DNA from 3 places in the Zhenhengia sp. genome. Region 3 is predicted to be linked to each of the others. Evidence: riboswitches for the same ligand, from Rfam matches in the RefSeq annotation. Region 3 holds a riboswitch; each other region holds the start of a gene.
The links. Region 3 has a riboswitch for lysine ahead of ACLTBU_RS06770 (Na+/H+ antiporter NhaC family protein). Riboswitches for the same ligand answer to the same signal wherever they lie in the genome.
Positions count from the first base shown of each region.

Region 1: linked by a shared signal. The riboswitch ahead of ACLTBU_RS11430 (aspartate-semialdehyde dehydrogenase) and the one ahead of ACLTBU_RS06770 (Na+/H+ antiporter NhaC family protein) in region 3 are both predicted to bind lysine.
Region 2: linked by a shared signal. The riboswitch ahead of ACLTBU_RS12005 (YfcC family protein) and the one ahead of ACLTBU_RS06770 (Na+/H+ antiporter NhaC family protein) in region 3 are both predicted to bind lysine.

Region 1 is NZ_JBKVCH010000009.1:146,847-158,002, forward strand. Features, by position in the region: gene ACLTBU_RS11385 (polysaccharide deacetylase family protein) at 1-511, shown strand, start outside; gene ACLTBU_RS11390 (Spo0E family sporulation regulatory protein-aspartic acid phosphatase) at 570-791, opposite strand; gene ACLTBU_RS11395 (hypothetical protein) at 978-1,607, shown strand; gene ACLTBU_RS11400 (single-stranded DNA-binding protein) at 1,702-2,364, shown strand; gene ACLTBU_RS11405 (M48 family metallopeptidase) at 2,467-3,135, shown strand; gene ACLTBU_RS11410 (cob(I)yrinic acid a,c-diamide adenosyltransferase) at 3,150-3,683, shown strand; gene ACLTBU_RS11415 (hypothetical protein) at 3,721-4,686, shown strand; gene dapB (4-hydroxy-tetrahydrodipicolinate reductase) at 4,736-5,494, opposite strand; gene dapA (4-hydroxy-tetrahydrodipicolinate synthase) at 5,521-6,399, opposite strand; gene ACLTBU_RS11430 (aspartate-semialdehyde dehydrogenase) at 6,421-7,419, opposite strand; lysine riboswitch at 7,524-7,706, opposite strand; gene ACLTBU_RS11435 (small, acid-soluble spore protein, alpha/beta type) at 7,943-8,143, shown strand; gene ACLTBU_RS11440 (beta-L-arabinofuranosidase domain-containing protein) at 8,420-11,156, shown strand, end outside.
Region 2 is NZ_JBKVCH010000010.1:96,189-107,344, reverse strand. Features, by position in the region: gene ACLTBU_RS12010 (M20 family metallopeptidase) at 1-417, opposite strand, end outside; gene ACLTBU_RS12005 (YfcC family protein) at 439-1,866, opposite strand; lysine riboswitch at 2,002-2,181, opposite strand; gene ACLTBU_RS12000 (arsenate reductase ArsC) at 2,277-2,693, opposite strand; gene ACLTBU_RS11995 (MATE family efflux transporter) at 2,780-4,135, opposite strand; gene ACLTBU_RS11990 (ArsR/SmtB family transcription factor) at 4,349-4,630, opposite strand; gene ACLTBU_RS11985 (MFS transporter) at 4,663-5,832, opposite strand; gene ACLTBU_RS11980 (helix-turn-helix domain-containing protein) at 5,999-6,451, opposite strand; gene ACLTBU_RS11975 (DUF5412 domain-containing protein) at 6,883-7,248, opposite strand; gene ACLTBU_RS11970 (hypothetical protein) at 7,448-8,494, opposite strand; gene ACLTBU_RS11965 (hypothetical protein) at 8,507-9,562, opposite strand; gene ACLTBU_RS11960 (ABC transporter ATP-binding protein) at 9,555-10,448, opposite strand; gene ACLTBU_RS11955 (GntR family transcriptional regulator) at 10,438-10,830, opposite strand; gene ACLTBU_RS11950 (copper amine oxidase N-terminal domain-containing protein) at 11,117-11,156, opposite strand, start outside.
Region 3 is NZ_JBKVCH010000004.1:237,241-248,396, reverse strand. Features, by position in the region: gene ACLTBU_RS06780 (ABC transporter substrate-binding protein) at 1-10, shown strand, start outside; gene ACLTBU_RS06775 (NAD(P)-dependent oxidoreductase) at 217-1,455, shown strand; lysine riboswitch at 1,575-1,751, shown strand; gene ACLTBU_RS06770 (Na+/H+ antiporter NhaC family protein) at 1,885-3,432, shown strand; gene ACLTBU_RS06765 (4Fe-4S binding protein) at 3,584-4,348, opposite strand; gene ACLTBU_RS06760 (ArsR/SmtB family transcription factor) at 4,351-4,719, opposite strand; gene mscL (large-conductance mechanosensitive channel protein MscL) at 4,903-5,391, shown strand; gene ACLTBU_RS06750 (DUF6472 family protein) at 5,433-5,606, shown strand; gene ACLTBU_RS06745 (acyl-[acyl-carrier-protein] thioesterase) at 5,654-6,409, opposite strand; gene ACLTBU_RS06740 (alpha/beta hydrolase) at 6,510-7,484, opposite strand; gene ACLTBU_RS06735 (DMT family transporter) at 7,609-8,484, shown strand; gene ACLTBU_RS06730 (hypothetical protein) at 8,669-8,893, shown strand; gene ACLTBU_RS06725 (hypothetical protein) at 9,369-10,661, shown strand; gene ACLTBU_RS06720 (BMP family lipoprotein) at 10,705-11,156, shown strand, end outside.

The sequences.
Region 1 (11,156 bases), on a different contig from region 3:
TATGGTTGGAGATTGGATGAGAAAGTATCCAGAAGCTACAAAGAAAATTGCTGAAAAAGGGCATGATGTAGCAAGTCACTCTGACAAACATCCTCATGTAACAGAGATGGGTAAAGAAGAAATTAAGAAAGACATTCGTTTTGCCCATAATACCATTAAAGAAATTACAGGTATAGATGCTAATCTTTATCGTGCACCTTATGGCGAATACAATGATACTGTAGTAGAAGCAGCTAAGGAAAGTGGATACTATATCATTCAATGGGATGTAGATTCACTAGATTGGAAGAACTACGGTAAGCAAGAAATGATAGATCGTGTTTTAAAACATAAAAGCTTGTCTCCAGGTTCTATTATCCTCCTTCATAATGCAACGAAGTATACTAAAGATGCGTTACCTACTATTATAGAAGGGCTAAAAGGAAAGGGGTATGAACTCGTTCCTGTATCACAGCTTATTATAAAAGAAAATTATACGATTGATCATACAGGAAGACAGTATAGCAATTAAAAGGGACCTGCTAGTGGAAGCAACTAGCAGGTCTTATTTTTATGCATTAATGCATAGCTTATGTCATAAAAGGATGAGAATGATTTAAATAATAATTGTAAAAATCTAATTGGGATTTAAATGCTGGAAGCATTAATTTGTCGAGGCGTTCACTAAGTTCTAAAACTTCAGGTGCTTGTAAATTATAGTTGTGTTTTTCAATAGCTATAGCGAGTTGTTTTTTTGTATTAAGAATTGTCTGTTGGTCTAGCATCTTATTATGCATGACACTTCGCCTCATTTCTCATATGGAGTGACATGATGTGTACTAAAGCTGCCTACACTATAAAATATGCAGAAAATTAAAGAATGTGACTATTTACGATTACCAATGTTTATAACACATAAAAAGATATAACAAGCAAACACTAATAGCACAAAATAATTTTTTGCATTAAGATAAAAGGCTTACATAAGGAGGGTGCACATGATAACTGTAGCGGTTAACAATAACCTATCAAGTAGTAAGTATGCTTTGCAATTAATCCAGAATACAAGTATTTATAATGGGCTTAAGCTTGCACACATTACCCCTAATGAAACAGTTGTGTATTATAATAATAAAAAAATTCCTCTCCGTGATTATATTGAACAAATTAAGCTTCATAAACATCCAGATTTGCTTATTGTCGAGCTATCCAAGGAAGCTATGGAAAAAGCTATTTATGAAAATATTAAGTTCAATATTGCCCTATTGTTTGAAGACACATCATATGATAGAAAATATCTCTTTAATAGAGGTGTCCTGCCGAGCAAGCTTTTAAACATGATTAAGGCTAATTACTATATAATTCCAGAAAGCTATCATAAAAAAAGTAAAAAATATATTACCTATGGGTGGAGTGATGATGCCAGTGTATCGGCTACTAGTGCTGAGATGCAGGTAGACGGTAGCCTAAATGTACAATGTTGTATTAAATCTTGTATGCCTACATTAGAAGGACAGGCAACCACTCTAAGAGAGTTCGGCATAGAAGTTCCTTTTAATGATGTAGAGGCTACTCTTGCAGCAGTTGCTACACTTATTATTTATGGTATTAGATTGAATGAAAATTAAATATAGTAATAAATTTGTACAAGTATTCATATAAATGATAGTGACAGATGAAGTTTTTTAAATAACAAAAAGAGGATAAGGGAGAGGTGTAAGGATGATCGAGCACATACTAGAAAATAATGAAGTACTCATAGTTGGAAAAGCTATAAGCGAGCTGACTTATAGTCATAAAGTATATGGAGAGGGATTCTATAGTTTTAACCTTGAAGTACCAAGGCTGAGTGATTCTTCTGATGTTTTACCAGTAACTGTTTCTGAGAGACTATTACCTACACTAGGTAATATAGAAGGTAAAGTATTAGATATTACAGGTCAATTTAGATCCTATAATCAATATGAAGAAGGCAAGAACCGCCTTATTCTTACCATATTTGCCTTAGAGATTAAAGAAGTACCAGAAGAAGAAATGAAGAAGAATAAAAATACTATTTATTTAAGTGGATTTGTATGCAAAGACCCTATTTATCGCACAACCCCATTTGGTAGAGAAATTACAGACTTGCTTTTAGCAGTAAATCGTTCTTATCACAAGTCAGACTACATACCATGTATTACTTGGGGAAGAAATGCAAGGTATGCCCAAAACTTAAAAACAGGTGCACATATTGAGATATGGGGCAGAATACAAAGTAGATCTTATCAGAAGAAGCTAGAGACAGGAGAGGCTATTAGCAAGGTAGCTTATGAAGTATCTATTTCTAAAATGGAAATTTTAGATGAGACCACGCGAGTTGAAGAACTTCATAAAGTAGAATAAAACGCAAAAAGCAAGGCATAGGATATGCCTTGCTTTTTGTATGATATATATAGAAAATGTTTGAATTTTAGAGTATAATCTTTTACATAGAAAGGAGAAAGTATGTATAAGATTATTAGGCAAAGAAGAAAATCTGTTACAATTCATATTGAAGATGACTTAAGTATTGTTGTAAAGGCTCCTTATGATATTTCTCATGAAGAGATTGATAAAATCGTTACAAAACATGAGGTCTGGATTAATAAGACTATTAGAGATAAAGAGAATTTAGCTAGGCGAAAAGATTGGCTTCATAATGGAGAAATCTTATACTTAGGCAAAAAGCTTCAGGTATGCATTGATGAAGAACCGACTGGGAAAGTTGCAGTAAGTGTAGCAGATGGCGTACTTACAATTGTAACACCTAATAAAAAAGACCACTTTCTTATAAAAACTCAATTAGAGATGTATACTAAAGAACAAGCTTTAAAATTATTTACGACACTAACAGATAAATATTGTAATTTATTAGGGTGTAAGTATAGCTCATTGACGTTAAGAAAGCAAAAGACGAGATGGGGAAGTTGTTCAAGTAAAGGTGGACTTTCTTATAATATAAGATTAATGAGTGCACCAATAGAAGTGATTGAATATGTGGTATTACACGAGGTCATGCATTTAATATATTTTGACCATAGCAAAGCTTTTTGGAATGCAATTGCTAAGGTAATGCCAGACTATAAAACAAGACAGAGTTATTTAAAAGAGCAAGGAAATATTTTAGATATATAAATGAAGAGGTGACTATGATGGAACAAGGGCTTATACAGGTATACTGTGGACCGGGAAAAGGAAAAACCACAGCAGCTATAGGATTAGGTATACGTGCATTAGGTAGTAATTTAAAGGTAATCATGATCCAGTTCTTAAAAAATGATAATACAGGCGAATGTAGACTTTTAAAAACACTAGAACCAGGGTTTAAAGTGTTCCACTTTGAAAAAGAACGTGGTTTTACTTGGACGCTTACAGATGAAGAAAAGAGTGAACTTGCACAAGAAATTCATATGGCACTTAAATTTGCAAAGAAAGTTATGGATACAGGGGAATGTGATATTCTTATTCTTGATGAAGTGCTTGGCGTAATTGAAAAGGGATTTGCGGATGTTAAAGATCTTCAAAGCTTGGTTGAAGAAAAACCAGAATTTATGGAACTTGTTGTTACAGGAAGAGTATTGCCAGATGTATTAAAAGATAAAGTAGATTATATAAGCTATATTGAAGCTGTTAAACATCCTATGGAAAAAGGTGTAATGGCAAGAGAGGGAATAGAGTATTAAGAAGTACACTTGATGATAAAAGTAAGAGGGGATACGTATGCGAAATAAAAACACGTGGGTTAATTTTGGCATCGGTGTAGGGGCTTATTTATTACTAATTTTACTTGTAAGACAAAATGTAGAGTTGTTTAGTTATACACCAGAGCTACTTGTTTTAGGAACTTTGGCTATGTATATGATAATAGGGTTTATGCAAAGGCATGGAGATAAACGGGCAGGGCGTATAGCTGTTATACTTCCCTATGGGGTAGGTGTCACCGTATATGCAGTAGCCCGGATACTAAAGAGTGCAGATCTTATGGCACTTTTTAAAAAGATAGTACCACAGATTTACCAACCTTTAAATAAAATTTCAATCCTTATGGATCAAGAAATATCTAGAGATATTATAGTGGCAGTTTTAATGATGGGATTTGTAGTAGTAAGTATGCTAGCATTAGAAATAGGGCGTAGTATGGCATCTAGTGAAAGTAGTGTTATGAAGTTTTGCTATAATATTGTGCTTGTATGGGGCGTACATTTTTACTTGTTTATGGGAGCCTATGCATTTGCAGCTATGAATCCAGCTTTTATGAGCGATATAAAGATGAAAAACTTATTTGCAGTAGGTATGACACTTGCCATCTTCCTTGTATATTTCTTAGTAGGAAGAGCTTGCCGTAATATAAGTTTACAGATTGTACAGTTCTTATCTTGCATATCTATATCAGTAAGTGCCATGATTATGTATGTTTTAGGGATGCTATTTATATGGGATATTGGTATTTATGAAAGGTATATCTTACCAGTGGCTACTTCCTTTATTGGTGTCATGTGTAAGGAGATAGGACAGGCAACAGGAGAAACAGCTAAAGTGATTAGTCAATATGGCATAACAGCAAGTTTAATTATGAGTATTGTACCTTCAGTGCTCATTTTTGTTGGTAAACTTGCTTCTATGCTAGAAGAAGATATTCAAGCTAATGAAGAAGTAAAGAATGAAATAAAAGTAGAAAATAAATAATATGAAGTATAATAAAAGTGGCTATTGCACCAAGCAATAGCCACTTTTATTAACTGTCTAAAAGATGTTCCATATTATAAAGTCCTGCTGCTTTGCCGTGAAGGAAGGCAGCTGCTTTAAGAGCACCTACAGCAAAAACTTCTTTTGAAGCTGCAGAGTGAGATAAGGTGATGACTTCATCGTTTCCAGCGAAGAGGATATCATGCTCTCCTACGATTGTACCACCACGTATAGCGTGTATACCAATCTCATTTTTAGGACGTTTTTCACGTACGCCTGAACGGTCGTAACGAAGTGCGTATTTTTCATCTAGTGTACCTGTAATAGCATCTGCAATAGCAAGAGCTGTACCGCTTGGTGCATCTACTTTCTGATTGTGATGTTTTTCAATAATTTCAATATCAAAACCACTATCAGCTAGTACTTCAGTAGCACGTTTAGCAAGTGTAATGAGTAAATTTACACCAAGTGACATATTAGCTGAGAAGAATACAGGAATATGCTTACTTGCTTCGTGAACAAATTCGATATCTTCATCAGAAAGTCCTGTTGTACATACAACGACAGGGATTTTCTTAGTTATAGCATGTTCAAGAAGTGGTCTAACCGCTGAAGCAGTAGAGAAGTCTACGATTACATCAACAGGCACATTACAAGCACTAATATGATCAAATACAGGGAATGTATTCGGTATAGAAAGGTTAGGGTCTACACCGGCTACTAGATTTAAGTTTGGATGGTCTTTAATGATACGAACGATTGCTTGACCGATTCGACCATTACAGCCATGCATTAAGATATTGGTCATGTGCATCACCCTTTCTGTAAGAAATATTAAATAAGTTCAGCTGCTTTAAGAACAGCTGTAACTTTTTCTTCATTTGCTGATTCAAGATTTGTAAGTGGTAATCTACAAGGGCCTACTTCAAAGCCCATCATATTCATAGCAGCTTTAACTGGAATAGGATTTACTTCACAGAATAGTGCATCAATTACTGGTAAATAGTCTAATTGCAGTTTAAGTGCTTCTTTTGTATCACCTTTAAGGTAAAGGTCTACCATATCATGTGTTTGTTTTGGTGCTACGTTTGAAAGTACAGAGATAACGCCTACACCACCAAGAGAAAGTGTAGGAATGATTTGGTCATCGTTACCTGAGTAAATAGCAAAGTCAGGACCACATAGACGTGCAATTTGAGCTACTTGTGAAAGGTTACCACTTGCCTCTTTAATCCCTACAACATAAGGTAGTTTTGAAAGCTCATATACTGTTTGAGGAGTTATATTAAGACCTGTACGAGATGGTACATTATAAAGAATCATAGGAAGGTCAGTAGCCTCACCAATTGCTTTAAAGTGTTCGATAAGTCCTCTTTGAGTTGTTTTGTTGTAGTATGGTGTAACTTGAAGTGTAGCATCCACACCAAGTTCCTTAGCGCGTTTTGTAAGGGTGATACCATGATGTGTATCGTTGCTACCAGTACCAGCAATAACAGGTACGCGACCAGCAGTTTGTTCTACAGCTACTCTAATACATTCAAGGTGTTCTTCATCTGTCATAGTAGAAGCTTCGCCAGTTGTACCACAGATAATGATAGAATCTGTACCATTTTCTATTTGAAAATCAATTATTTCTCTAAGTTTATTAAAGTTAATACTTCCGTTTTCATTAAATGGTGTAACGATTGCTACACCTGCACCTTTAAAAATCATTTATCATCAGTCCTTTCACTTTTACATCATGTTTGCAATAATCCATTCAGCGATTTGTACGGCATTACTTGCAGCACCTTTACGAATATTATCAGCTACAACCCAGAGATTAATACCATGTTCAAGGCTTTCATCACGACGAATACGTCCAACAAAGACTTCATCATGACCTGTTGCATTAATAGCTAAAGGATAAATATTGTTAGCTAAATCATCTTGAACAATAATGCCTTCTGATGCAGATAGTCTGTTTATAAGTTCATCTATTTCAAATGGTTTATTAAGTTCTACGTTAATACTTTCACTATGGCTGTTAAATACAGGAACACGAACAGTTGTTGCTGTAATACGAAGTGTATCATCATGAAGGATTTTACGAGTTTCTTCAACCATTTTCATTTCTTCTTTTGTATAACCGTTTTCTAAGAAAACATCAATATGAGGTAAGCAGTTGTTTGCAATAGGATGAGGGAATTTTTTAGGGGCCTGGCCTTTAAGTCCTTCTTCAAGATCACTCCATCCACCCATACCAGCGCCTGATACAGCTTGGAATGTAGTATAAACTATTCTCTTAATACCATAGTATTCATGGAGAGGTTTAAGTGCAACAACAGCTTGTATGGTAGAGCAGTTCGGATTTGCAATAATACCTTGATGATTTCTAATATCTTCAGGATTTACTTCAGGCACAACAAGAGGAACATTAGGATCCATACGCCATGCAGAACTATTGTCAATAACAATACATCCGCTTTCTGCTGCAATAGGAGCGTATTTTAAGCTTGTGCCACCACCTGCTGAGAAAAGAGCAATATCGATTTGATAATCTTTAAAGCTGTTTTCATTAAGTTCAAGAACAGTGTATTCTTTACCATTAAAAGTAAGAGTAGAGCCTGCTGAACGAGCTGAAGCAAAAACATAAAAATTCTCAATAGGTAAATTCTTTTCTTCTAAAACCTTTAAAAATGTACGTCCTACCATGCCAGTTGCGCCTACAACCGCTAAATTAATTTTTTTCATAATGATGAGATCCTCCCTAACATTTTAAAATAAATAACAAAAGCCAGCTAATAGGTAGCTGGCTGTGAATACGATGATGTAAACTTCATTTACAAGAATCACTTAAACACAGTAGCACACCACCTATTGTATAGCAAAAGGTGACAGTTGTATAGCTATTCACTATACACCCAGGAATAAAGTGTACAAGCACATTACCCTTCGGCGATGCTTCCTTTTGAAAGTAGTCAACTTCTCTTGTAAGAATCCTAAATTCTACTCATAAGTATCGCGCCTCTACATGAATGATTAATGTTATTCAATTGTGTCTAATCATAACATGACGCATAACGGGTGTCAATATTACAAACAATTAAATACTATTTTAAATTATGAAAAGATTGATGATGCACATATTATATGCTAGAAAACTAAAAAAATGCATAAAAGCTGAAAAAGTAGGGTGAGGGTGTATATTTTTAAGATAAATTATCCATACTGTAGAACATGAATACAAAAAAAGGAAGGTAATTCTATGAAAAACATGGATAGCACTAAAGAGAAATTATTTGATGCTTTATCACCAGACCAAAAGATGAAGCTTGAAATTGCAGAGGAATTAGGTCTTTTAGATAAAGTGCAAGAAGGTGGATGGAAGAGCCTTACACCTAAAGAAACAGGGCGTATTGGTGGTCTTATGACTAAAAAGAAAAGAGAATTAAAAAATAAAGAAAATAATGCATAGGATTTAAAGAAAGGGCTCTGTAAGTAAAGCTTCTTGTAAGTTATCATGCTAAAACATAACGTACAAGAAGCTTATTTTATTATGTATAGCATAATAATTATTAAGATATACAAGAGAAAATAAAAAAACACAATAAAATAATAAAATAACCCCTTTTTATCAGTATGCATCTAAAAATTTAAAAAAAAACTAAACATTTTCACAAGAAAATGAATGGAGAGAATCCATGCATATTGATATGATTTAGGTATTAAATAAAGATAGGGGGAGTGAGTGATGAAAAAAATGAAGGCTATTAACACTAAACACACATTGTTGGTGACAATAGTTACAGCAGGAATAGTCATTAGTTTAGCTCCAATGACTCAAGCATCTTCAGAGAAAGCAGTAGATAATAACTTAATTCTACATTATGATTTTAAGTCATTGCAATCTGGAACGATTGCGAATGATGTGAGTAACAATGGAAAGGCAGGAGTTGTACGTCCAACAGGATCCCAAGTAGAAACGGAACAAGTCACTATATATGGGCAAGATTATACTGCTTTTGTCATGCAAGGAGGAAGCCCTAGCGCTACAAATACTTATATAGAGATGCCAAGCGGTATACTAAATGGCTTAGAGGATGTAACAATTAGTTGTTGGACATATGCTGAGGAACTAACAAGTTATCAGAGAATATGGGATATTGGTAGCGGTACGACTTCTTATATGTATCTATTAGCAAACGGATATAATGAGGGGCATACAGGCTATACTAGTGCCCTTACAAATACTGGTTGGTCAGGTGAAAAAGGGCCCGAAAAAGGAGAGAACATTGATATTGGACGTTGGATCTATACAACGGTTACATTTGATGGATCTGAAAAGAGTATGTCTTTATATGAAGACGGAAAATTAATTGATACGATTGCTACAGATACTGATCTTTCTGCCCTACAAAACAGTACTCAAAATTATATCGGTTATGGTCAATTTGGTAATGACATTTTTGAAGGTAAAATTGCTGATTTTAAAATTTATAATTACTCCATGAGTCAAGAGGAAGTTTTAGAACAAGTAGAAATACCAGATAAAGAACAAGTTGAGAGAGATAAAGACTCATTAACACTTGGGGATATTTCAGCTGTAACAGAAGACTTAGTGCTGCCTACAACTGGAGAAATGGGTACTTCTATTACATGGGAAACAAGTGATGCAATTACTGTATCCTCATTAGGTAAAGTAACAAGGCCAAAGGCCGGAAAGGCAGATAAGACAGTTACTTTAACTGCAACTATACAATCTGGAGGAGAAATAGCCACTAAAACATTTGAGGTAAAAGTAAAGGCTCATCTAACAGATAGGCAAATTGTAGAGAAGGATGGAGATACAATTACTCTTGGTAATTTGAATGTTGTAACGAAAGATCTTCAATTACCTACAAAAGGCGTATTAGGTTCTAGTATTTCATGGGAAAGCTCTGAACCTCATATTATCTCTGATAATGGAAAAGTAACAAGGCCAATTGATAATTACAAATTAGTTACATTAACAGCGAAAATGAGTTATGGATTAGCAGCTCTTGAAAAGGAATTTATTGCAAATGTATATCCAGTTTATGAAAAATTAGATATTGTTGAAGTAGCAGATGTAAAAGTTAACACTTCTTTGGGAATCTTACCAACTTTACCTCATAGAATAAAGGTAAATTATGAAGATAATACTATAGGACTTGAAAAAGTAGTATGGCAGGCAGATTTAACTACTGAAGATTTCTTAAAGACTGGAGTTAAGCAAATTAAAGGAAACATTGTAGATTCTTCAGTGAGTGTAGTTGCAAACGTGGTTATTACAGATAAAACAGCCCAAACACCTATTAAAGTTGCATCTGGATTTGATCTTTCTAATATCTCTCTAGATGGCAATGATACCATCTTTTCTCAGAATATGGAGCGTGCTTTAGAATATCTAAATCTGATGGATGCAGATAGAATGCTCTATAATTTTAGAACTGCCTTTGGGCAAGATACAAAAGGTGTAGAACCATTAACGGGATGGGAAGAACCAACAGGATTATTACGTGGACATTCTACAGGACATTTTATGTCAGCACTGGCACATGCTTATGCATCAACAGGAGATGAAGTATATAAAGAAAAAATGGACTATATGATCACAGAAATGCGAAAATTACAATTATTATCTAAGGGTAGTCCAGAAGACTTTAAGACATCTTGTACACCAACTGATGCAAATCAAGAAAAATGGAGTAAAGATCCAGAAACATGGGGTGTTGGATTTATTAGTGCATATTCTCCAGATCAATTTGCTTTATTAGAACAATATACACCTTATGCAACAATTTGGGCACCTTATTATACAATGCATAAATTACTTGCAGGTTTCTTAGACTGCTACACCTATGGTGGTAATGAAGAAGCATTGGAAATTGCCAAAGATCTTGGGGGATGGATATATGAACGATTAAACGCATGTACGGCAGAGCAACGTTCAAAAATGTGGGATATGTATATTGCAGGGGAATATGGTGGAATGAATGAATCACTTACAAAACTTTACGAAATTACAAGAGATGAGCGATATTTAAAAGCCGCTCAAATGTTTGATAATACTAAGTTTTTTAATAATCTATCAAATAATGTAGATGATATCCAAAATAGGCATGCTAATCAACATATTCCCCAAATTGTAGGTGCCCTCCATGAATATGCAGCTACACAAGATCCAAAGTATTATCATATTGCTCGAAACTTTTGGGATATGGTTGTAGCACGTTATTCTTATTCTATTGGTGGTGTAGGGACAGGGGAGCGTTTTAAAGATCCTTATCAACAAGGGAGCAATATCCTTGGAAATTCAGGCAGAGGTGAAAACTGCGAAACTTGTGCTGCTTACAATATGTTAAAGTTGACAAAGGATTTATACAACTATGATCCAGATAATGCTGCTTATATGGACTATTATGAGAGAACATTAATTAATCAAATTATTGCTTCACAATCTAAAGAAA
Region 2 (11,156 bases), on a different contig from region 3:
ACCATTTTCAGCCAATATAACTTTGGCGCCATCCGTTTCTTCAGCTGGAGTACCATATACGATGATACGGCCTCCAACTTCATCTAATATTTTACTTAAAAGAACGCCTGCTCCCGCTGACATTGGACCTATCATATTATGACCACACCCATGGCCTATTTCTGGTAAAGCATCATATTCGCATAAGTACCCTATTGTTGGTCCTTCTTTTTTACTATCAAAAGTTGCTCTAAAGGCTGTTTTTATATTTAAAAATTCTCTTTCTACAGTAAAGTGATGCTCTTCTAAAAATGAAGTTAATATTTCTACTGCTTTAAACTCTTGATTTCCTAGTTCTGGATTATGATATATATATTCACTAAGCTCTGCTAATCTATCTTTTATTTTTTGTCCTTCGTTAAATAATATTTCTTTCATATAAATTTCTCCTTTGTGTCATTAGCTCCATCCAATAACCTGAGCTATTGTGATAAAGGCTATCCCTAATGCAAATAGTATACCTTGTAATGGAAGTATCCATTTGAGCCATTTCGCATAAGGAATACCTGCAACACCTATGCAAGCTATAAGTATTCCTGATGTTGGGAACATTGCATTTGAGAAGCCATCCCCTAACTGGAATATTAATACAGTTAACTGACGCGATATGCCTATTAAATCTCCTAATGGTGCAAGTATTGGCATTGTTAATGCTGCTTGTCCTGAACCTGAACTAATGAAGAAATTGATAAACATTTGTACTGGTAACATTAAATAAGATGCAAGCATTCCTGAGATACTTCCTAGAACTTGTGCTAAGTGGAATAAGATAGTATCTATGATCCCAGCATTTTCAGCGAGTATGACGATACTTCTTGCAAAACCTAGCATAATTGCAGCACCTATCATGTCTTTTGCACCTAGTATAAAAGCATCTGCCATTTCATCTAAACTTAACTTTCCTACTATCCCGGCTAATAATCCTGTTACTAAAAATACTGCTGCAATTTGTGGAATCCAGAACCCCTTAGCTAATACGCCCCATACAATGGTACCCATACATAGTGCAATTAATAAAAGGATGATTTTATGAGATAACAAGAACTGATCATCTTGACTTTCAAAATCTGTTAAGTTTTGACGCTTTTTCTGATCACTTTCATAAACAGGGCTTAATTTAGGATTTTTCTTGATTTTATTAGCATAAATCATAATAAATCCTATGGCTACTAGTGTTGATACAAGCCATATAAGCGTTCTATACTCTATTCCTGAATACATTGGTATTTCTGCTATGGACTGAGCAATACCTACATTAAACGGGTTAAGCATGGCTGCTGCAAATCCTGTATTACATGCTAAGTATGTAATAGCCACTGCTACTATACTATCGTACCCTAATACTAAAGTAAGGGGGATCATCATTGCAATAAAAGGTATAGCCTCTTCTGTCATACCAAATACTGCCCCGCCTAAAGAAAACATAAAAAATATAATTGGGATAATGAAAATTTCTTTCCCTTTAAATACATTTACGATACGCATTATACCAAAGTCTATTGCCTTTGTTTTTGTAATAATATTAAAAGCACCACCTACTATAAATAAAAATGCTATAATTTCAGCACCTTCTATAATCCCTTGAATAGGCGCTTGTAAAACATCAAATACACCTTGTGGCTTGCTCTCTACATACTTAAATGAACCATCTACAACTACTGTTTTGCCTGCTTCATTTACTATTTTTTCATAAGCACCACCTGGTACTAAGTATGTAGCCACTGCAACAAGTAATATGATTGCACTTATAATTACCAGCGTATGTGGTACTTTAAATCCTCCACCTCTTTTTTGGGCGACTTCTTTATTTGATTTTGTTCGATTCATTCTTCTCACTTCCTATCTTATATTAGTCCATAAAAAAAGTCTTGAGTGAAGCTCATCACTCAAGACTTTTTATCTAATAATATATTTTTAATCGAACTCTACTTATAACCCAATTTAAAAATAATAAAATATATCTATCGTGATAGCTCATCATAAATAACTTTATGACAGTGTTATGCATATTCTACATAACCCCAACTCTATAGCCTTAAAGCTTTCAGCTATAGGTTTCGGCGGTCTTTCCTTTAGGTTTGTTTCACTGTTTGCTCAAACTCCACAAACTTACTTTTAAATCCCGCAACCTCTATCTTTTTTATTCTATTTTTGTTGAACCCATTATATATTAAAATTTTATATTTGTAAACATATCTTTTAATAATAACTATCTTTAGCACTTTTTACCAATTTTTCTATAAACTATTGACACTAAACAGAGCAATACGCTCTCTAAGCTCCATTATCTTTTCTTCTATAAGCCTAGCTGTCTTGATAAACTCTTCATCAGCCTTTCCTGATGGGTCCTCAAGTCCCCAATCTTCTCTATGTTTACATGGTAGTGATGGGCAAGCTACATTACATCCCATTGTTATCACCACATCTACTTCTGGAATGTCTTTTAAGAGTTTACTCTTTTGCGTTTTATTCATATCAATCCCATATAAGTCCTTGATAATTCTTACAGCATCTTGATTAATTTCTGGTCTTAGCTCTGTTCCTGCTGAATAACTTTCAAATACATCCAAGGCGAAATGTTTTCCTAAAGCCTCCGCCATTTGAGATCTACAAGAATTATGTACACATATAAAAGCCACCTTTAATTTATTCATTCGTTTATACTCTCCTTTTTGCCAAACTAGTCTCCTGTTATTTGCCATTTTAATAAGGTCAAGACTCTTACATAACCTTATCCTTTCTAGGCATTATACCCCTTAAATACCTTTTCATCTCCTTCATCACATCTATATTGTTTCTGCACTTTTAGCTTATAGTATAAATAAGCCACTACACCTTTTAATAAACTAGAGAGTGTAATGCTCCACCATATACCATTTATCCCAAAAAGCTGTATAAATAAAAGGGCCATCGGAATACGTAATACAGTAAATAGAATGCTAATCTTAGCTGATACTTTAGGTATTCCTATCCCTGTAAACAGACCATTCGTAATCATTTCAAGAGCACTAAATATTTGTGAAAAAGCAATAATACGTAAATAATTGCTTGCTATTTCTATCGTTGTAAGTTCATGAATAAAAAGTTTTACAATGGGTCCTGGAATAATTAAAAAAATCATGGTCGTTGCTAGAGCGTACGCCCCTCCTATTTTAATGGCTGTGGCATAGCCCTCATGGATTCTCTCATACTTCTTAGCTCCAAAATTTTGACCTGTAAAGCTGGCTACAGCTCCATTTAGTCCACCTATTACCATATAAGTTACAGATTCAATTTGTAGACCAATTTTTTGAGCTGCTAGAGCATCCGATCCAAATATAGCTATCATTCGAGCTAGTATAATATTCACGAAAGTGAAAAGTATCCTTTGGAAGGACATAGGAAATCCTAGCTTCATAATCTCAACAACTTTTTCATACTCTATCCCGATTGTTTTATCAAAAAATAAAATGCTTCTCCCCTTGTACAAGAATAAGAAAAACATAGTAACATTTGCAATAAGCGTTGCAACAGCAGCCCCTAAAACTCCCATTTTAAATGTATATATCAAGATAGGATCTAAAATAATATTCATTATAATACCTATGGCACTAATCTTAAAAGCTTCTTTATTATTTCCAAAGCTCCCTAAAAGCCTTATAAATAGTAAATTAAAAAATGCAAAAAATAGCATGGGGGCACTATATGCTAAATAAAGATAAGCATTCTGTTCAACCTCTACATTCCCAAGTTGTAAAAAGCTAATAAAACTTTTTCCTGCATAAAGGAGTAGCACTGCATAAAGCAAACCTAATAGACCATTTAGTACGAGACTTGCATTCATATAGGCCTTAGTTTCATACTCATTTTTCTTGCCCACTGCATGGGCTACTTTTATTCCTCCGCCAATAACCACCATTGCATTAATAGAGTAGCCTAGTCCTATAAAGAAGCTTGAAGAACCAATACTAGCAACAGCATCTGTTCCTAATCTTCCTACCCACAACATATCTACTAAGTTATATGCAAATTGTAATAAGGATCCCCCCATAATAGGTAATGCAAGTGCTGTAAGCACCCTTAATACATTGCCCTTTGTTAAATCTGTCTTTTTCATTTTATCTCCCTATTTCTTTATGTTTTTATAGACTTAAATGCTAAAATACTAGGTCTATAGAGTCGTAAGCCTGAGCTTATATGGATAACGCTCTATAGCAAACTTATCACGCATATAGATAACTGTCAATATGTTCTCTATTGTATTTTATATGCTCGAGTTCGCATTTTAATTGTAAAAAAATAAAAATAGGTAGGATACCTACCTGATACCCTACCTATTTTTATTGACATCTTCATAAATATCTTTAACGATTTCTAACCTCTCATTGTTTATGGTATATTTCATCCATGAACCTTCCTTGACTCCTTTTACAAGCCCACACTCCGTTAAAATCTTCATATGGTATGACAATGTAGGTTGAGTAATATTGAATTCTTCTAAAATATTGCATGCACAAAGTTCTCCACTTGAAAGCATTTGAATAATCTTAAGCCTTGTTTCATCTGCTAGTGCTTTAAATACACTCACATATTCACGATATGGATACTTCATTCCTTCACCTCTATTACATTTTGCATATATTCTTATACCATTTTATCTTTACATACTTTGCTCACTCTTTCTGAAGTTACGAACATAATAAGCACTAAAACGACTAAAAAGTAAGGTAGTAAATTGAAAGTAGTAGCCTTTGCGATCATCCCAAATAATGGTGGCATCAAAGTACTGCCTACATAAGCTGTTGCCATTTGAATACCCATTATCCCCTGAGATATTTCCTTTCCAAATCTATTAGGTGTCTCATGGAGCATCGCCGGATAAATAGGCGCGCAACCTAGGCCAACCAATATCAGACCTGCTAATTGCAAGTAACTTGAGTAAGGTATAATCAATAATAGAGCTCCGCAGATACAGATTATTTGCCCTATTCTAATCATTTTCTTATTATTAAAATACATGGCTAAGAATCCTGCTACAAGTCTACCCACTGTAATACCTAAGTAAAAAAGCGCTGCCCATTTTGCAGCTTTTTCTGCCGGGATGCCTTTACTTATAACCAAATAAGAACTTGCCCATAACCCTGTCGTTAGCTCAACTGCGCAGTAACAAAAAAAGGCCACAAGTGCTGGTTTCGCTCCTTGTATTTTAAGTAAAGCACGAATATTTATATCACTCTTAGTAGCTTCCTCTTCATTTGTATGGGTTTCAAACTTCTTCCACAAAGGCAATGAAACAACTAGCCCTATCACTAAAACAGCCTGAATAATCCCAATTGTAGCATAACCTATTCTCCAGCCATTTTCTTTTAAGAGAAACAGGGACATAATGAATGGTCCTGCTGTAGCCCCTATTCCCCAAAAACAATGAAGCCAGTTCATATGCTTTGCTTCATAATGCAGCGCAACAAAGTTATTTAATGCAGAATCTACAGCACCTGCTCCTATTCCCATTGGAATGCCAAGTATACAAATCCAAAGAAAACTTGGTGAAAAGTATATACCAAGTAGCCCTGCTGCTGTTAAAAATACGCTGGCAGTTGTTACGATACCCGTTCCAAATCTTCTAATGAGCTTTGCACTAAAGAAGCTTGATATAATCGTTCCTCCCGAAACAATCATTGTAGATAAACCAGCTGCTGATACAGGTACATTAAAATCTTGATAAATCATTGGCCATGCCGATCCTAAAATAGCATCCGGGAGCCCCAGACTAATAAAGGCTATATAAATAATAATTAATAATGTAGTAAGCATACTTTCTCCTCTATATTGATTTCTTTCATTCATTAAGTATCTTTAATATATATATTTTTATTTAGCCAGTCAATCTAATTTTATTGTCTTAAGTATAAAAATAGCCTCTTCAACTGAAGGGGCTATTTTCATGGACAAAATTCCTATTGGGTTCATTAACTTTAATTTATTTGATTTTATTTTTCTTGTTCTCGGATTTAAACTTTTGATATAGCATATCTTTTAAAATTAAAACTGTATCCTCATCATTGAGATTGAACATGTTTTTAAAATGGTCATAAAAATTGCAGATTTGTTGGCAATAAGGCTGTATTCCTTCTATACCTTGATAAGTAGCTAAAATAGGATATTTTTTACTCCACGCACTTGTCCAGTCAATTTCATCAACTATCATTTCTATGCTTGTAATATCGCCGCTAAGATTACTTCCACTTATAAGGTAGTCATAACTTACATTATAGAGTTGACTTAACAATTTTACTTTAATTAATTCTGGAACTGTTTGGTCAGTTTCCCACTTGCTCACAGTTTGTCTAGATACCCCTAATCGATCTGCAACATCTTCTTGAGATAATCCAGCTTTTTTACGCAAATCTAGTAATTTATCACCTAATGACATTATAATCACCAGCCTTTCAATGAGTCTAAGTTCACTTGTGTGTAGTATACCTCACATATCAACTACTTTCTACCAAGTAAAGTTGGAATTTTGTCAACTAAACTTAACATCTCAATACTATTTGCTATGTATAATAAATGGCAGCAAGTAAATATCTATTTTACAATTATTTTAACACTCTAATAAGTTTATTTAAATATTTATCATTTTACTATTTAATCCTAATCACCAATAATCATTTCCCTATCTTGTACAGAAATGACCCAATCATTAATAAAGAGCTTGGTTATATTTTTAGTATCTATAAGCGGACTGTCACTCCTTTCATATCTCCATACTACCTCACCACCACTAGTAAATATAATCAAAAAAAGATAGCATCTACTAAAAGTGCTATCTCAATCCAAAGATTAACTATTTGGTTAGTTGTATTATTCACGTCTATAATCATAAGTATCTTTTTCTACATCTAACACTATGTCATTTATTTTAACAGTTCTATCATCCAACCACTCAACCGTTGCTGTTTGACAATGATATTGCCAATAAATATTTTTGCTTATTCTACTTTCTTGATTTGTCACAACCCCTAATACAGCATAATCAACGGTTGCACCACCATTATTTAAATAGGTTGTCACTTCATAGGTTTGCCCTGGAGATAAATAGCTTCCTAACAACTCTTGCCCTTTTATACGTTGCACATCAAAAAATGCCCAGTAAATACCGTAAGCAAGCACACAAATAAGAATCAAAATAACTAAACATACTTCCCTAAATCGGTTACTAAGACTCATATCTTCCCCCTGCCTTTCATTTCTATCACCAATAAGATATCTATTTGTTTACTATTAGTATAACATGTCTCCGAAGCTCCATGTACCCTAAAGGAATCTATTCTTATTTTGAACAAATTCTTTCCTTTCTTTATAAATGATTATTACTCTATTCCAAAATAAAAGGGAAGGTTTTAAATCCCTTCCCTTTTCTATAAGCCTATCTATTTGACTTAGGTTCTATCACAAATTCAATTGACATCTCTTTATATTCAGACTGATCTATTGCACTATACCTAAACCTATTATTCTGCTTGGCTTTATAGCTATACTCATAATTTCCAAAGCTTCCTTTTTTACTTCCCTTTTTGCCCTGTATAACCTGTTCAACTAAGGCATTAACCTCTTCTAATTCGCTTGCTTCCATATTCCATTCATTTTTACACCAGCTCAGTAGAGGTTCAAAATAGGACAAATCGATCTCCTCATCTTTAATCTTATTGAAAATGACCCTTACTTTTTGAATCTGATCATCTTCTATAAAGAGCTGATAACCCACTGCCTTCTCTTCATAATAAGTGGCATCCACTTTTCCCTGTTCATCGTATAACGTCATATAACTTCTATTATTAAGTGATGGTGTAGAAAAACGTAACAACTTTGTTTGTCCCATAACATAAGGCGTATATACAACAAACTTATCCTTTGGTACGACTTCTGCTAACTGTTTAAAGTACTCATCCACTAACGTCAGTGGTTCATTTTCAATGTCCATATAAGAACTATAATTATAGCTTCTTCCCTCAACATCCTTATATAAGTGAGCAGGTTTAATTCTTATGGCAGCATTATTAATCACTATGTGCTGAGGATTTCTATTGCTCTCTTCTGCTCCGACCTTTTTCATAAAGTCTTGAATCCCAGGAAATACTTCATCTAATTTCTCTGCCCATTCACTATCCTCTGGCTTTAAATTATTTTCCTGAAAGAATTCCCAATCTATCTGTAATGCACGCCCACTTGAATCGAACTCATAATAATAGTCATTATATTTTTTATTAAACTCATCAGCTACTCTTTTTGTCTGATTAAGAATAGTATCCTCAACTACATAATACGCCTGACTCCCTACATCCTCAGCTTCCTCTTTTCCATACATACTAGATGGCTCTTCCTCACTGTATGTAGTCATCATACTTACTTCTTGGTAAGTACTGCACCCTGTCAATAAAATACTCCCTAATAAAATCCATGCAAATTTCTTCATCTTAATCACCTCCTATTTCTCTTTACATCCAATCCTAGCAACTTGATACATTAGGATATAACCTACTATCCCTAGAATCACTATAGATCCTAAATGGATTCCTAAATTCACTTCAGAAAACATACCAAATCCTGAAACATAAAATTGAGGTAATAGTGCCATACTTATTGTACCTACTGCAATAAATATCTTGCGACATAAACGTTTAGGAATCAGTTTACTTTGGTCTTCTACCGTAAAATATTTACTACTCAGCCACCCTAATACAAGAGCAACGCCAATAGCTAGAAGTAGTAAACAAACCTTTATACCTGTATTTCCTATAAAATGAATGTTAACCCCCTCACCATTTCTTACTTGGTTACCTGTGACTGAATCCATCATGCCATATACTACTGGTAAAGTGAGATAAGTATCTACTTGGTACCTAAAATCTATCATAAGGTTAAAATATGTTGGTAGAATCATGGCAATCGCTGTAACAACGATAGCAAATATACGATTACTAATTAGGTACTGCATCAGTAATAACATGAGATAAACTAACGTCATAATCAAATAGTTCATCAGAAGCATTAATACGATATACTGTACGGACTCTATCTCTAAAAGGCTATCTTGCCATATACTTATGCTATACATATCATTGAGCCAACTACTATGAGAAAATCGAAGTACTACAATCCCTATGGCATAAAGTACAAATGGAAGGGTATAAGTTACTACGCCACATCCCATCCTAATCCAATAAATATGGCTACTTTGTATAGGTAAGGCCTTCAAAAATCTTCCAACCTCTATATTTTTTGCATCCCTAAGTTGTACATATACGAGAAGAATAAGTCCTACAATGCTTCCTATTAACAAGAAAGGTGCAATCCAATTCAATTCTTGGCTAAACTCATTAGATATATACCAAATGCCTGAATGTTCTAAGAAGCTCTTCCTTTTCTCCCCCATCGTTCCCATAAATAGTAGAAATACACCACTACATACCATTAGGAAATATAATATCATCCACTTTAATGATCTAAACTCATATTTGATCAATGCCTTATATTTATTCATGACTCGCCTCTCTCCTTCCTCCATCTGTATAAATAAAGATTTCTTCTAAATTCATACCTATAGGTTCTACAATTCGGGCTCCAACCTTTCTTAATCTATTCTCTAGCTCCTGTGTATAACGATCCGTAATAGCATAGTACACACTCCCTAGCTTTTCAATATTCACAAATTCACTCCACTTCATAAAGCCTTCTGGTGCTTCGTCTTCAAATACAATTTGAAGCTTCTTAATGCTTGACTTTAATTCATCTATAGTAGATTGATAAGAGACTCTACCTTGATGAATAAAGGTTACCTCATCACATATTTTCTCTAGCTCTGTTAAATGGTGTGAAGATATTAAGACAGTCATTTGCTTTTCTTCTACAGCTTCAATAAGTAAATCAAGTAATTGTTTTTTTGCAATCGCATCTAAGCCTGATGTAGGCTCGTCTAATATCATTACCTTAGGATTGGATGCCAGATGTAGCATAAAAGATACTCTCATCTGCATCCCTTTAGAAAGCTGAGTAACTTTTTGATTTACCTTAATTTTAAAAATCTCATTATAGCGTTCAAAATCTTTTCTACTGAAGTTTGGATACATGGCTTCAAAGAAGTCCACTAACTCTTTTACTTTATACCCCTTAAAAAATTGGTTACGATCTGCTACATAGCCTATCATTTGCTTAGCTTCATCATTTTCCCAAACTGACTTACCATCAATGAATACTTCACCCTGATCACTCTTATAAATCCCTACTATACATTGAATCAAGGTTGTTTTACCTGCACCATTTTCACCAATTAAGCCATGAATACATCCAGGCGCTACTTCAAGTGATGCATTATGGACCGCTTGGAACTTCCCAAAATTTTTTGATACACCGTTTACTTTAATGCTCATTCTTCTCCCCCCTCAGTTCTTTAAATACTTTATCTACCTGAGCAACAATTTCTTCTTCCTCTAATCCCATGTAGTGTAATTCAATACAGATATTTTTTAGTGTTTGATATAACTCGGCCATTTTCTCCTCATCCACCTTTTTCATTGGAAGAGCACAAACAAATGTCCCCCTCCCTCTAATTGTTTCAATCACTTTTTGTCTTTCTAACTCTTGATAAGCCTTACTCACTGTATTGGGATTGATTGTCAACATTCCAGCTAATTGTCTCACTGAAGGCAACTGATCACCACTCTTTAAAATACCTTTAAGTAATTGCTCCTTTACTTGATCCACAATTTGCTCATAAATCGGCTTAGCACTTCTACCATCAATAATAAACATAGTCCACCTCCTTTAAACTTTATCTATATATTTACTTTTAGTGTATGGCTACGTGTACCAAGTGTACTATTTCAACTAGTACACTCAAAATATAATATCTTACCTCCTAAAAGTCAACTCTTTTTTGTATTTTTCAGAGATGAATCCTCTTTGCTTTTAGAAATTTCTAAGCCTCTATTTTGCCACATAAAAAAGCTAGTATACAGCCATGCTTTTAAGGCAGAATGACTGTATGCTAGCTTTTTTCGTTTATTTTTATCTTTGTTAATCCCTATTAAGAGACCCCCTATAGTGAGCTATTTATTAGGGTCTTAATATAAGTTCTC
Region 3 (11,156 bases):
AAGTGAATAATACTATAAAAGGGAAATATCCTAGAGCCTAATCATCAATGATTAGGTTCTAGGATATTTTTGGTCTTATTATAAAACAAAGTTTGAAAAATAAATAACCCATGGTATAATAAAATGGCAATTATAGGATAACTATTATTTATTAGTAAAAATAATAGTTATGTAAGTGAAAAGTAGATTTGAATAAAAAGAAGGTAAAAGTCAGAGATGGAAAAGTTATTATTAGAATCAGAAAGATGTTATTTATGTAAAAAGCCTAAATGTAAGAGTCATTGCCCAATTTCAACTTCAGTTCCAGAAGTTATTCAATTATTTAAAGAGCAAAAGCTTATAGAAGCAGGGAAAATATTATTTGAGAATAATCCACTGTCTGTTGTCTGTGCCATTGTATGTCCACATGAGAGTCAATGTGTAGGAAACTGTATAAGAGGGATTAAAGATGATCCTGTAGAATTTTGCAGTATAGAAGAGTATGTTTCAAATTATTACTTAGACCATGTTCAATTTGAAGTTCCGAAGAAAGAAAAGGAAAGAGTTGCAATTATAGGTGGAGGGCCAGCAGGTATTACAATAGCCTTTATATTAGCACTTAAAGGTTATAAAGTGACAATATTTGAGGCACATGAAAAAATAGGTGGCGTACTTAGATACGGCATTCCTGAATATAGATTATCAAATAGTTTGATAGATAAATATGAGAAAAAGCTTAAAGAATTAGGTGTTAAGATACGTCCCAATATTGTAATAGGACCTGTTGTAACCTTAGAGAAACTTTTTAATGATGGCTATGAAGCTATTTTCATAGGGACAGGTGTATGGAATCCTAGAACGCTAGATATTAAAGGAGAGACACTAGGACATGTTCATTATGCAATTGACTATTTAAAAGCACCTCATGTCTATGATCTTGGGCGTAAAGTTTGTGTAATAGGTGCAGGAGATGTTGCTATGGATGCAGCAAGAACAGCAAAGAGAAATGGTGCAGATGAAGTTCATATCATTTATAGAAGTGTACCTGAAACAATGACTTGTACAAAGGCTGAAAGAGATGGAGCCATTAAAGATGGTGTACAATTTGAGTATCTTAAGCAGCCGGTTGAATTAATAGATGAAGGCATTATTTATGTAGATACAAAGAGTGAAATTGATGAAAATGGAGTGGAAACATTAACTTATCTTGAAGGAACAGAAAAGTTATATGAATGTGATTCAATCATAGTAGCTGTAAGTCAGTCTCCTAAAAATAATATTGTTATGAATACTAGAGGGCTAGAGACAAATACAATAGGCTTATTAAAAGCAGATGAAACAGGGCATACAACAAGAGAAGGTGTATTTGCATCAGGTGATGTTGTTCTTGGGGCAAGAACTGTTGTAGAAGCAGTAGCACATTCAAAGGTGGTTGCTGAAAGTATTGAAACATACATAAAAAATAAAGGTAAATAAGCTTAAATAGAAGATAGTACTAGCAAAAAAATGTCATATTATACGAGTTTATGTAAAAATTGTACTTTACAAGATTAATTTTATAGTATATAGTATGAAAAGAAATAACAATTAAATAAAAAGTAGATAGAGGTTGCGATATCTAAGAGTATGTTTGTGGAGTTAAGCACGTTGAAGCAAACAAAAAGGAGAAGTCGCCGAAGCGTATAGTTAATGCTTTAATACTATAACGTTGGGGTTATGTAGAAGATACATAACACTGTCACAAATTTAATTTGTGGGGAGCTATCACGAAAGTCTATTTGTTAAATGAGAGTAATAACCAGTGTTTGGGTATTTACTAATCGGAGATAAAAAAGTCTTGAGTGATTTGCTCAAGACTTTTTTATTTGAATTAAATACATTACAAGAAATTGAAGGGAGATAAATATGGAGGCAATTGATATTGGGTGGTTATCAATTTTACCACCAATTATAGCGATCGCGTTAGCGTTAATGACAAAAGAGGTTATTTCTTCATTAATCGTAGGAATTTTATCAGGAACACTTATTTATGCTTTTAATACTGGTGGTGGTATAGTTAAGGCTGTAGATGTAACTTTTACATTAATGGCTGAGAAATTAGGGGCTAATGCATCAATCATTTTATTCTTAGGATTCTTAGGTGCACTTGTTGCTGTTATTACAATGGCAGGTGGTTCCAAAGCTTATGGAGATTGGGCAGGAAATAAAATTAAATCAAAAAGAGGCGCACAATTTGGTACAGCATTATTAGGTGGCCTGATCTTTATAGATGACTATTTTAACTGTTTAACAATTGGTACAGTTATGAGACCGGTAGCAGATAAACATCAAATTTCAAGAGCTAAACTTGCTTATATTATTGATGCTACAGCAGCACCAATTTGTATTATAGCACCGATTTCATCATGGGCAGCTTCAGTTGTTTCACAAATGAGTGGATTAGATGTAAACGGGGTACCTCTTAATGGGATGGAAACTTTCATGGCAACTATCCCATATAACCTTTATGCTATTTTAACTTTAATTATGGTTATTGTACTTTGTGTAACAAATATTGAGTTTGGCCCAATGGCCAAATTTGAAAAAGCAGCTAGAGAAGGTAAGGAGCATAAAGGGATGGCAGCTTCAGAAGGCGAAGAGGATGAGCTTTCTAGAGTGAAAATTTCTTCTAAAGGGAAAGTATATGATTTAATTATTCCTATTCTTGCTCTTATTATCTTTGCAGTATTTTCTATGCTTTATGTAGGTGGATACTTTGAAGGGGGGATGACCATAGCAGAAGGCTTTGGAAATACAGATGCAGGTAGTGCTCTTGCACTTGCAGGATTTGGTGCACTTATCGTAGCATTCCTTCTTTTTGTACCACGTAAAGTTATTACATTTAAAGAATTTATGGATGGTATAGGCATTGGTGTAAAATCAATGGTAGGTGCCTTCATTATTCTAACACTAGCATGGACAATCAGTGGTGTATGTAGGGAACTTTTAAATACAGGAGAATTTGTAGGTGGTTTAGTAGCAGCATCTAATATGCCACCAGCAATTATACCAGCTATTGTATTCCTTGTAGCAGGTGGACTTGCTTTCGCGATGGGAACATCTTGGGGAACATTTGGAATCCTTATTCCAATTGTAACAATGATTTGTGCAGCAGTAGCACCAGAGCTTCTCACGGCAACACTTGCAGCAACACTCGCTGGAGCAGTATTTGGAGATCACTGTTCACCGATTTCAGATACAACTATTCTTTCATCCACTGGAGCAGGATGTAATCACATTGATCACGTATCCTCACAGATTCCATATACTTTAGTAGTAGCAGGATGTTGTTTCATAGGTTATCTTATTGCTGGTGTTACAGCCAATGTATGGATTACACTTGGTAGCTCAATTGTATTATTACTAGGTACACTTGTTGTATTAAATAAAATAAGTAAAAAACACCAAGGGTAAAATAAATAGAGTAGAATTTAATACTTATATAAGGATATAAATGAAAAAGAGAGCTTAGGCTCTCTTTTTTATTGCTACAAAAAATATGTATTGATAAGACTATGATAGTAGATTAGAAGAGGAGAGCGTATCAACCACTACACCTAGCTATCTAAAGGAAAAGTTCATTTGACTTAGGAGTAGCACATACTTTTTGCATCTTCTTTGATGCAATCAATAAGGCTAATTTATTAAGATTACGAGCGTGCTGTGGGCAAAGAGAAGTACAGCGCATACAGGAAATACATTTAGATTTATTGATGGATGAGGGATTAGCTTTAGAAATAGCTTGAGTAGGACAGTTTGTAGCACATAATCCACATTTGCTACATTTTTTATTTGCTTTCGGTTTTAAAGGAAGTCCTTTATAGACTCTATATGAAGTATTACCAGGGACTTGAATTTCTTTTAAATTACAGTTTTGCTCAAGCTTTTTTCTAATTCTATCTGTAAATCTAATGAGTTCGCTCTCATCATCAGCATTTGGTCGTCCTTCACCAAATTGATGCATAATAGAGTGTTCTGTAACAGCAGCAATTGCAGCAATACAGTGGAAGCTTCTGGCTTTTAAAGTATTTGTAAGTTCAATTAAGGTATCTTCATAGGCACGATTACCGTAAGTTACTACTATAATGGTCTGTGCATTTCCACCTGTCATCTGATTAATGCGAGATAAAGATACAGCTGGAACACGTCCACCAAAGCAAGGAACAGATACAATACAAAGATCATCAGTAGAGAAGGTAAACTGGGAAAAATCTATATCTGGGTTAGATAAATCGATTTCTATCTTAGGACAATTCCATGTTTTACTCATAATATCTGCAACTTTTTTTGTGCCGCCTGTAGGGCTGAAATAAATTTGATAAAGATTCATGCTTAAGTTGCCTCCTTTTTTGTTATAGGGCATAGTTGAGCTATTTGCTCTGCTTCTTTCCAAAATTCAGTGACTAGTTTTAAGCTACTACTTTTGGGGTCAAGAAAGTAAAAGTTCATTGTGCCACATTGATGGACATTAATAATGCCAGCATTCATTAAAATTTTTAGATGATGTGAAACTGTTGTACGAGAGATATTTGTACTCTTTTGTATTTCACCAACACGAATGCCACCTTCGCCACAGTGCTCAATTAAAGTTTTAATAATAAGCTGTCTAGTTTCATCTCCTATAGCTGAAAGTGCAGGTTGGCATTTGATAAATTTTTCTTGGAATAATATACGTTGTTTTTCAAAGTCTGTTTTATGCATATGGAGCTCCTATAATGGTCGATAGATATTGACTATTATAATTTGAAGTTTTTTATTATTCAACATTGGTAAAGAAAATCGGGTTCAATATTAAATGAATATTGATACTTCAATTAAAGATATTTGATTAAAGATGAAAGTATGTTATAAGTAATAAAGAGAATATAAAAGAAAGGTGATAGAATGAATATATTAAAGGAATTCAAAGCATTTGCAATGAAAGGAAATGTAGTCGATATGGCAATAGGGGTTGTCATTGGGGGTGCATTTGGAAAAATTGTAACATCATTAGTTAATGACATGATTATGCCAGTATTTAGTTTATTAACCGGAAGAGTAAGTTTTACTAACTGGAAATGGGTTGTGGATCCACCAAGAGAGGGATTAGAACCTATTATAATAAACTATGGTTCATTTTTACAGAATGTATTTGACTTTTTAATTATAGCTTTTTCAATCTTTATTACAATTAAGTTCATCACAAGAATGGCTAATAAAATGAAACAACAAAAGGAAGATGAAATAAAAGAAGAGATTAAGGAAGAACCTAAAGTATCTGCTGAAGAATTATTATTAAGAGAAATTAGGGATTTACTTAAAGAACAGCGAGAAAATAAGGAAGAAGCTTTAATAAATGAGGTAAGCTTAGCCATAGAAAATCAAAAGGAATAAAGTTATACTAAATAAGAAAGTAGAGGCAAAGGAATAATAAAATGTGTGAGAGTTGTATGCATTTAGAATATGATGAAGGAAGTCAACAATATGTGTGCAGTATTGACTTTATCATGGATGAGGATGATTTAGCAAAAATGAACTATCATCAAAGCAACCGTTGTCCCTATTATAAAATAGGTGATGAGTATACTTTAGTTCGTAAACAAAATTAATAACAGTAATAAAGAGCCTAATGGGCTCTCTATTTTTATGCATTACTTTATAGTAGCGACTTCTTCCATTTGAATTCTAATTTCGTAATAGGTTTATCATGGTTTTTATCAAATATAGTATGAATGGTAATAAGGTCACTTGCATCGTGATTTATAACATCACTGAAAAGATGTAAGGAACTTCCGTCCATGGCCTCCTGTTTAAATAGAACTTTCAGAGTTGAAATTTCATAGTTATTTAAAAGATTTCTAGGTAAAGTATCTACTGCCATTTCAATATATTTGACATTATTTACGTGTTTATTTGCATCAATATCACTGTGTCTTATGGTATAATTCTTCGAATACGTAGGATTTTCAAGCTTTATAAAATCATCTAGCGGAAAGGCTTCTTCTAATTCTTTTTCTATGCCATAGATTTTAACTTGTTCAGGTGACATTTTTACAGGGCGTCTTTTATCAAAATCAATAAGTATGGCGGTAGAAAGGCCAGAAACAATAACATGACCTTTTGAATTTCTTATTGTAAAGCTTCTATAGCCATAGAGTTTCTTAATGCCTACAATATCGGTTTCAACGGTAATTGTATCACGAAACTTTGGGTATTCTAAAATATTTAAATCATATTTAAGTAAGACCCAAACACAATTATTGACAAAACCATTATGCGTTTCACCTAAAGCATCACTTTGTGAGACAACCACATCCCATAAATAATTCATAAGAGATGAATATTTACATTTATAATTTGAATCTACATCATAAATATTAATGGTATATTGCTTGCTAAACTTATTACTCATGTACAAATCCTTCTTTCGTATGGAATTTATTTATTTTAATTACCGTAATTTTATTAATCAATAAAATGCACTCCAGTTAAATACTGAGGTGCATTTTTGTTTAGTCATTCATGTACTTATTCAAAAATTGAGTAATAGTTGACCAGTACAAGTCTGGATTAACTTCTCTTGACTTAGCATGGCCAGCCCCCTTGATAACTAACTTTTCTTTTGGAGCAGTTGAAGCTTCATAGAGTTCTTCAAGCATAGAGTATGGAACAAAATCATCTTCATCACCGTGGATAAATAGAGTTGGTGTTTTAGACTTTTTAACTTGCTCGATAACAGAGGCTTCACCTAACCAATAACCAGCACGGAGCCTAGTAACTAGGCTGGCACTATGCATCATTGGGAAAGCTGGAAGTCCAAATAATTCATTAAGTTGATAAGAGAATTGGTCCCAAACAGAAGTATAACCACAGTCTTCGATAATGGCTTTAACATTACTTGGAAGTTCTTCACCTGAAACATTCATAACTGTTGCAGCACCCATAGAAACACCAAATAGAGTAATTTGGCTATTATGATCGTTTTCTATAATATAATTAATTAAATCGATTATATCAAGGCGCTCATCCCAGCCCATACCAATATAGTCACCTTGGCTTTTTCCATGGGCTCTTAAATCTGGAATAATAACATTATAGCCCATCTCATAGAATGTTCTGGCATAGGAAGCCATGGATAGACCTTCTGATGTATAGCCGTGTACTGTAATAATCCATTTGTTTGAATCAGGTCTGTTAATAACATAATTGTGAAGATTCAAGCCATCTTGGGAGGTTATGTATAAATCTTGATAACCACTATGTTCAAGTAACCATGTTTTATCATCTATAGTTACAGCACCGCTTGTTTCATTTTGCTTCACGGAATCTTTAGTAGCTTCATCATCTGAACTAAATATTAAATCCTTTGGTGTAGTAGGATTTAAGGCTAAATTGTATAAGTAATTGGCACCAAAACCTATGATTGTTACACCACTAAGTAAAATGAAAATTAAAACTCCAATTAAAACTATTTTGATTTTTTTCATTAGGATACTCCTTGTAGTCATTTGGTGGGACCTATTATAGCATGGAACTTGATGAAAATAAATATTTGATAATCAAAATAATTAAAGATATATGGTATAATACTATATTATTGGAGGTATAAAAATGAATCAAAAATATAAAGGAATATTATACATTGTGTTATCTGCATTTAGTTTTGCTTTTATGAATGCTTTTGTAAGATTGGCAGGTGATTTGCCTTCCATTCAAAAGAGTTTCTTCCGTAATTTAGTGGCACTTATTTTTGCAGCTATTGTTTTAAAGAGAAGTAAGATAGGATTTTCTTATAAAAAAGAGAATTTAAAACCATTAATTTTACGCTCCACATTTGGGACATTAGGTATTTTATGTAATTTTTATGCTATAGACAAGTTGGTTTTAGCAGATGCATCTATGCTCAATAAGATGTCACCATTTTTTGCAATCTTATTTAGTTATCTCTTGTTAAAGGAGAAGATTGATTGGGTACAGGCTATTTCTGTAGCAGGGGCATTCGTAGGTAGCTTGTTCATTATTAAACCTAGCTTTCATAATGTAGAACTTATACCTGCTTTAGCTGGATTTGCAGGAGGTATGGCAGCAGGTGCAGCTTACACATTCGTAAGAATCCTAGGACAAAGAGGAGAAAAGGGACCGTTTATTGTATTCTTCTTTTCAAGCTTTTCATGTGTAACCACTTTACCTTTCCTCATTTTCCAATATCATGCTATGTCTTTAACTCAGGTTATTTATCTACTATTAGCAGGACTTGCAGCGGCAGGTGGGCAATTTGCTATTACAGCAGCATATTGTTATGCACCTGCTAAAGAAATTTCAATCTATGATTATTCACAGATTATTTTTTCAGCAATATTAGGTTTCTTCTTATTTGGCCAGATTCCTGATTTTTATAGCGATTTAGGTTATGTAATCATTTGTGGAATGGCTATTTTTATGTTTTTATATAATACAGGTAAACTAAAGATAGGCGTCAATAAGTAAAGAGGCAATATTGTATCTTTAGTTTGCTGGAATTTATCCTATAATAAGTTCTAAAGTAAGAGGTTTTATCAAAAGAAGTATAAACATAAAAGTGATGGAACCCAATGAAAATGCCTAGAAAAAGTTTGAGCAGATTATAGAGGTAAGTATATTTATAAGTTGATCGAATAAGGAGATAGTAACTATGTATTTCAAACAAGATAATACGTACAATGAAATGAGAAAAAATTCTACTATGCAGTGGCTTACGGAACTTTTAGAGAGTGAGGATGTTGTTAATAAAAATGGGGCTAAGCTAACTATAGAGTATATTGAATATCTTAATCATAAAATTAAAGAGCTTGAAGATAAGAATACACTCAAAGACGAATTCCTAAAGAAATTAAAAAGTAAAGTAAATAATAAGTAATAAAGGTCCTGCAATGTCTTAACAATACGAGGCATTGCAGGATTTTTGAATATAGTATGTTTTTTATAGTTAATTTAACGATGGTACGAAAAAGGGACAAACATTAGAACAGGCAGGATAAAACGAATTATATTTATCTTTTTTATAAAAATGTTCGATTTGTGAAAAGGTTACATATGGGTGAGTGAATAAAATAAAATTAGACTAGGTATTTAACTTTTTTTATAGTTTTAAAGAAGTAAATAAGGTATAAGAGTGAGCTTTTTTTAAAATAAAAGATTATTATTGTTAATTTGCTGAATATTTTAATGGAAAAAGTGTATAAAATGGAGTATAAATAAAGGGCTAAAAATAGGTATGAAAAATTGACAATATCCTAAAAGAATATAAAATAAAGTTCGTAAGTGATGAGCAAAAGCATCAAAATAGACAAGATAGTTACTAGAAAATTTAACGTAAAAGGATTGAGAAAATAATGTCTAGAAAGTTTAAATTAACACAAAGATATGCAGCATTTTTATTATCAGCTTTTATAGGAATTCAAGCATGTAATTATGCAGAAGTTTTTGCAAAACCAATCAGTGTAGTACAAAATACTTCAGAAACTGAAGTGGAAAATAAAGAAACACAAAATAATGCAAGATACTTAGAGGTTTATTTTGAAATTAATAATATACCAGAAGTGATTTCAGGGGAATTCTTCATGAATGCCATGGAAAAAGTTTCTGATCATAAATTTAGCGACTTAAAAGACTCAGATACAGTAAAGTTTGTAGAAGCTGTAAGACTTGCGGTTATAGGTGCTAACTTTGAGGAATTAGCGCTTGGGTATAAACAAGATAAAATCACTGATAAAGTAACAGTTCAAATAAATAATCAATATGCACCATACATAGCATGTGCGTTAGATACAGGTCTTATAAATGAAGTGGCATTAGAAAATATGACTTCAAATAGCATTATGAGCAAAGAACAAGCTATTAACTTATTAATGGCAGTCGCTGATGCAAATGGTAAAACACGTAATTTTATCGGATACACAAATGAATCTGATATTTACGGAAAACTTATTAAAGCACGTGAAGAAGCAGTACTCTTTGAAAATGAAAAGCTTCAAAAGATTGGAGAAGAGGCAGTGCTAAATGGTGTAACGACAGGTTACAACTTATTAAACAGCAAATATAGTGCTAACTTTATTCCAGAATTAACACTTCGCTACGGACATAGTACAACAACTCATGCATTGCAGCTTATTGGATTACTTAACAGTGAAGGTATTGTTGCAAAAGTTCAATTAGAACCTAAAACATCTGTATTTCAGTATCTTCCTGAGTGGGGAGATGTACCACCAGCAACACCAGATTACCGTGTAGAAGTTATAAGTGAAGAGTTTATGTTAGCAAATTCTTTAGAATATGATTTAGTTTTTGAATTTGAGACTGAAGATGATAAAGTAAGATTTAATGAGCTTGTTGAAGCATATGCAAAGAAAGATGATAATAACAAAGAAGGAGAAGGACTACTATTCGCATCTTGGTGGCAACCACTTTACGTTTCAAGCGTAGAAATGGGTGAAGGTTACAAAGAGATTTATAATAACGTAATCACAGATGGAGATTACTCATTAAATCCTTTCTGCTTACCTCAAGATAAAGAAGCGGTACTAAAAGGATTTGAAGCGATTGATGAAACACTAGAAGTAGAACAAGTGAAAATATGGTGTAATGATGCATTCTATCGTTATTTAACAGGAGAGAGTCACCAATAATAGACCACACCACAACAGGTAGAGGATTGAAGGAGATTAAATCATGAAAAAGAAATTAATAGGTTTAGTAGTTGCGGGAATCTTAACAATGACAGGGCTAGTAGGATGTTCAGGGGCAGGTGCAGAGCAGACAGAAGCGCCAAAACAAGAAGCACAAGTAGAAGTAACAGAAGGTAAAGACGGTTTAAAAATTGCTATCGTAACAAGTATTACAGGCGTAGACGATGGTAACTTTAATGAAAATAACTACAATGGGATTTTAAAATTCATTGAAAATAACCCAGCAAGTACAGTAACAGCTATCCAAGAACCAACAGGTGATACATCAGCTGCTGTACAAGCAGTAAGTGATATCGTAGCAGATTATGATGTTATTGTAACACCAGGTTTCCAATTTGCAGGTATTTCAACAATTGCTAATGAAAACCCAGATAAAAAGTTTATCCTTGTAGATTCAGAACCAGCAGCTGTAGATGATCAAACAGTATTTGATAA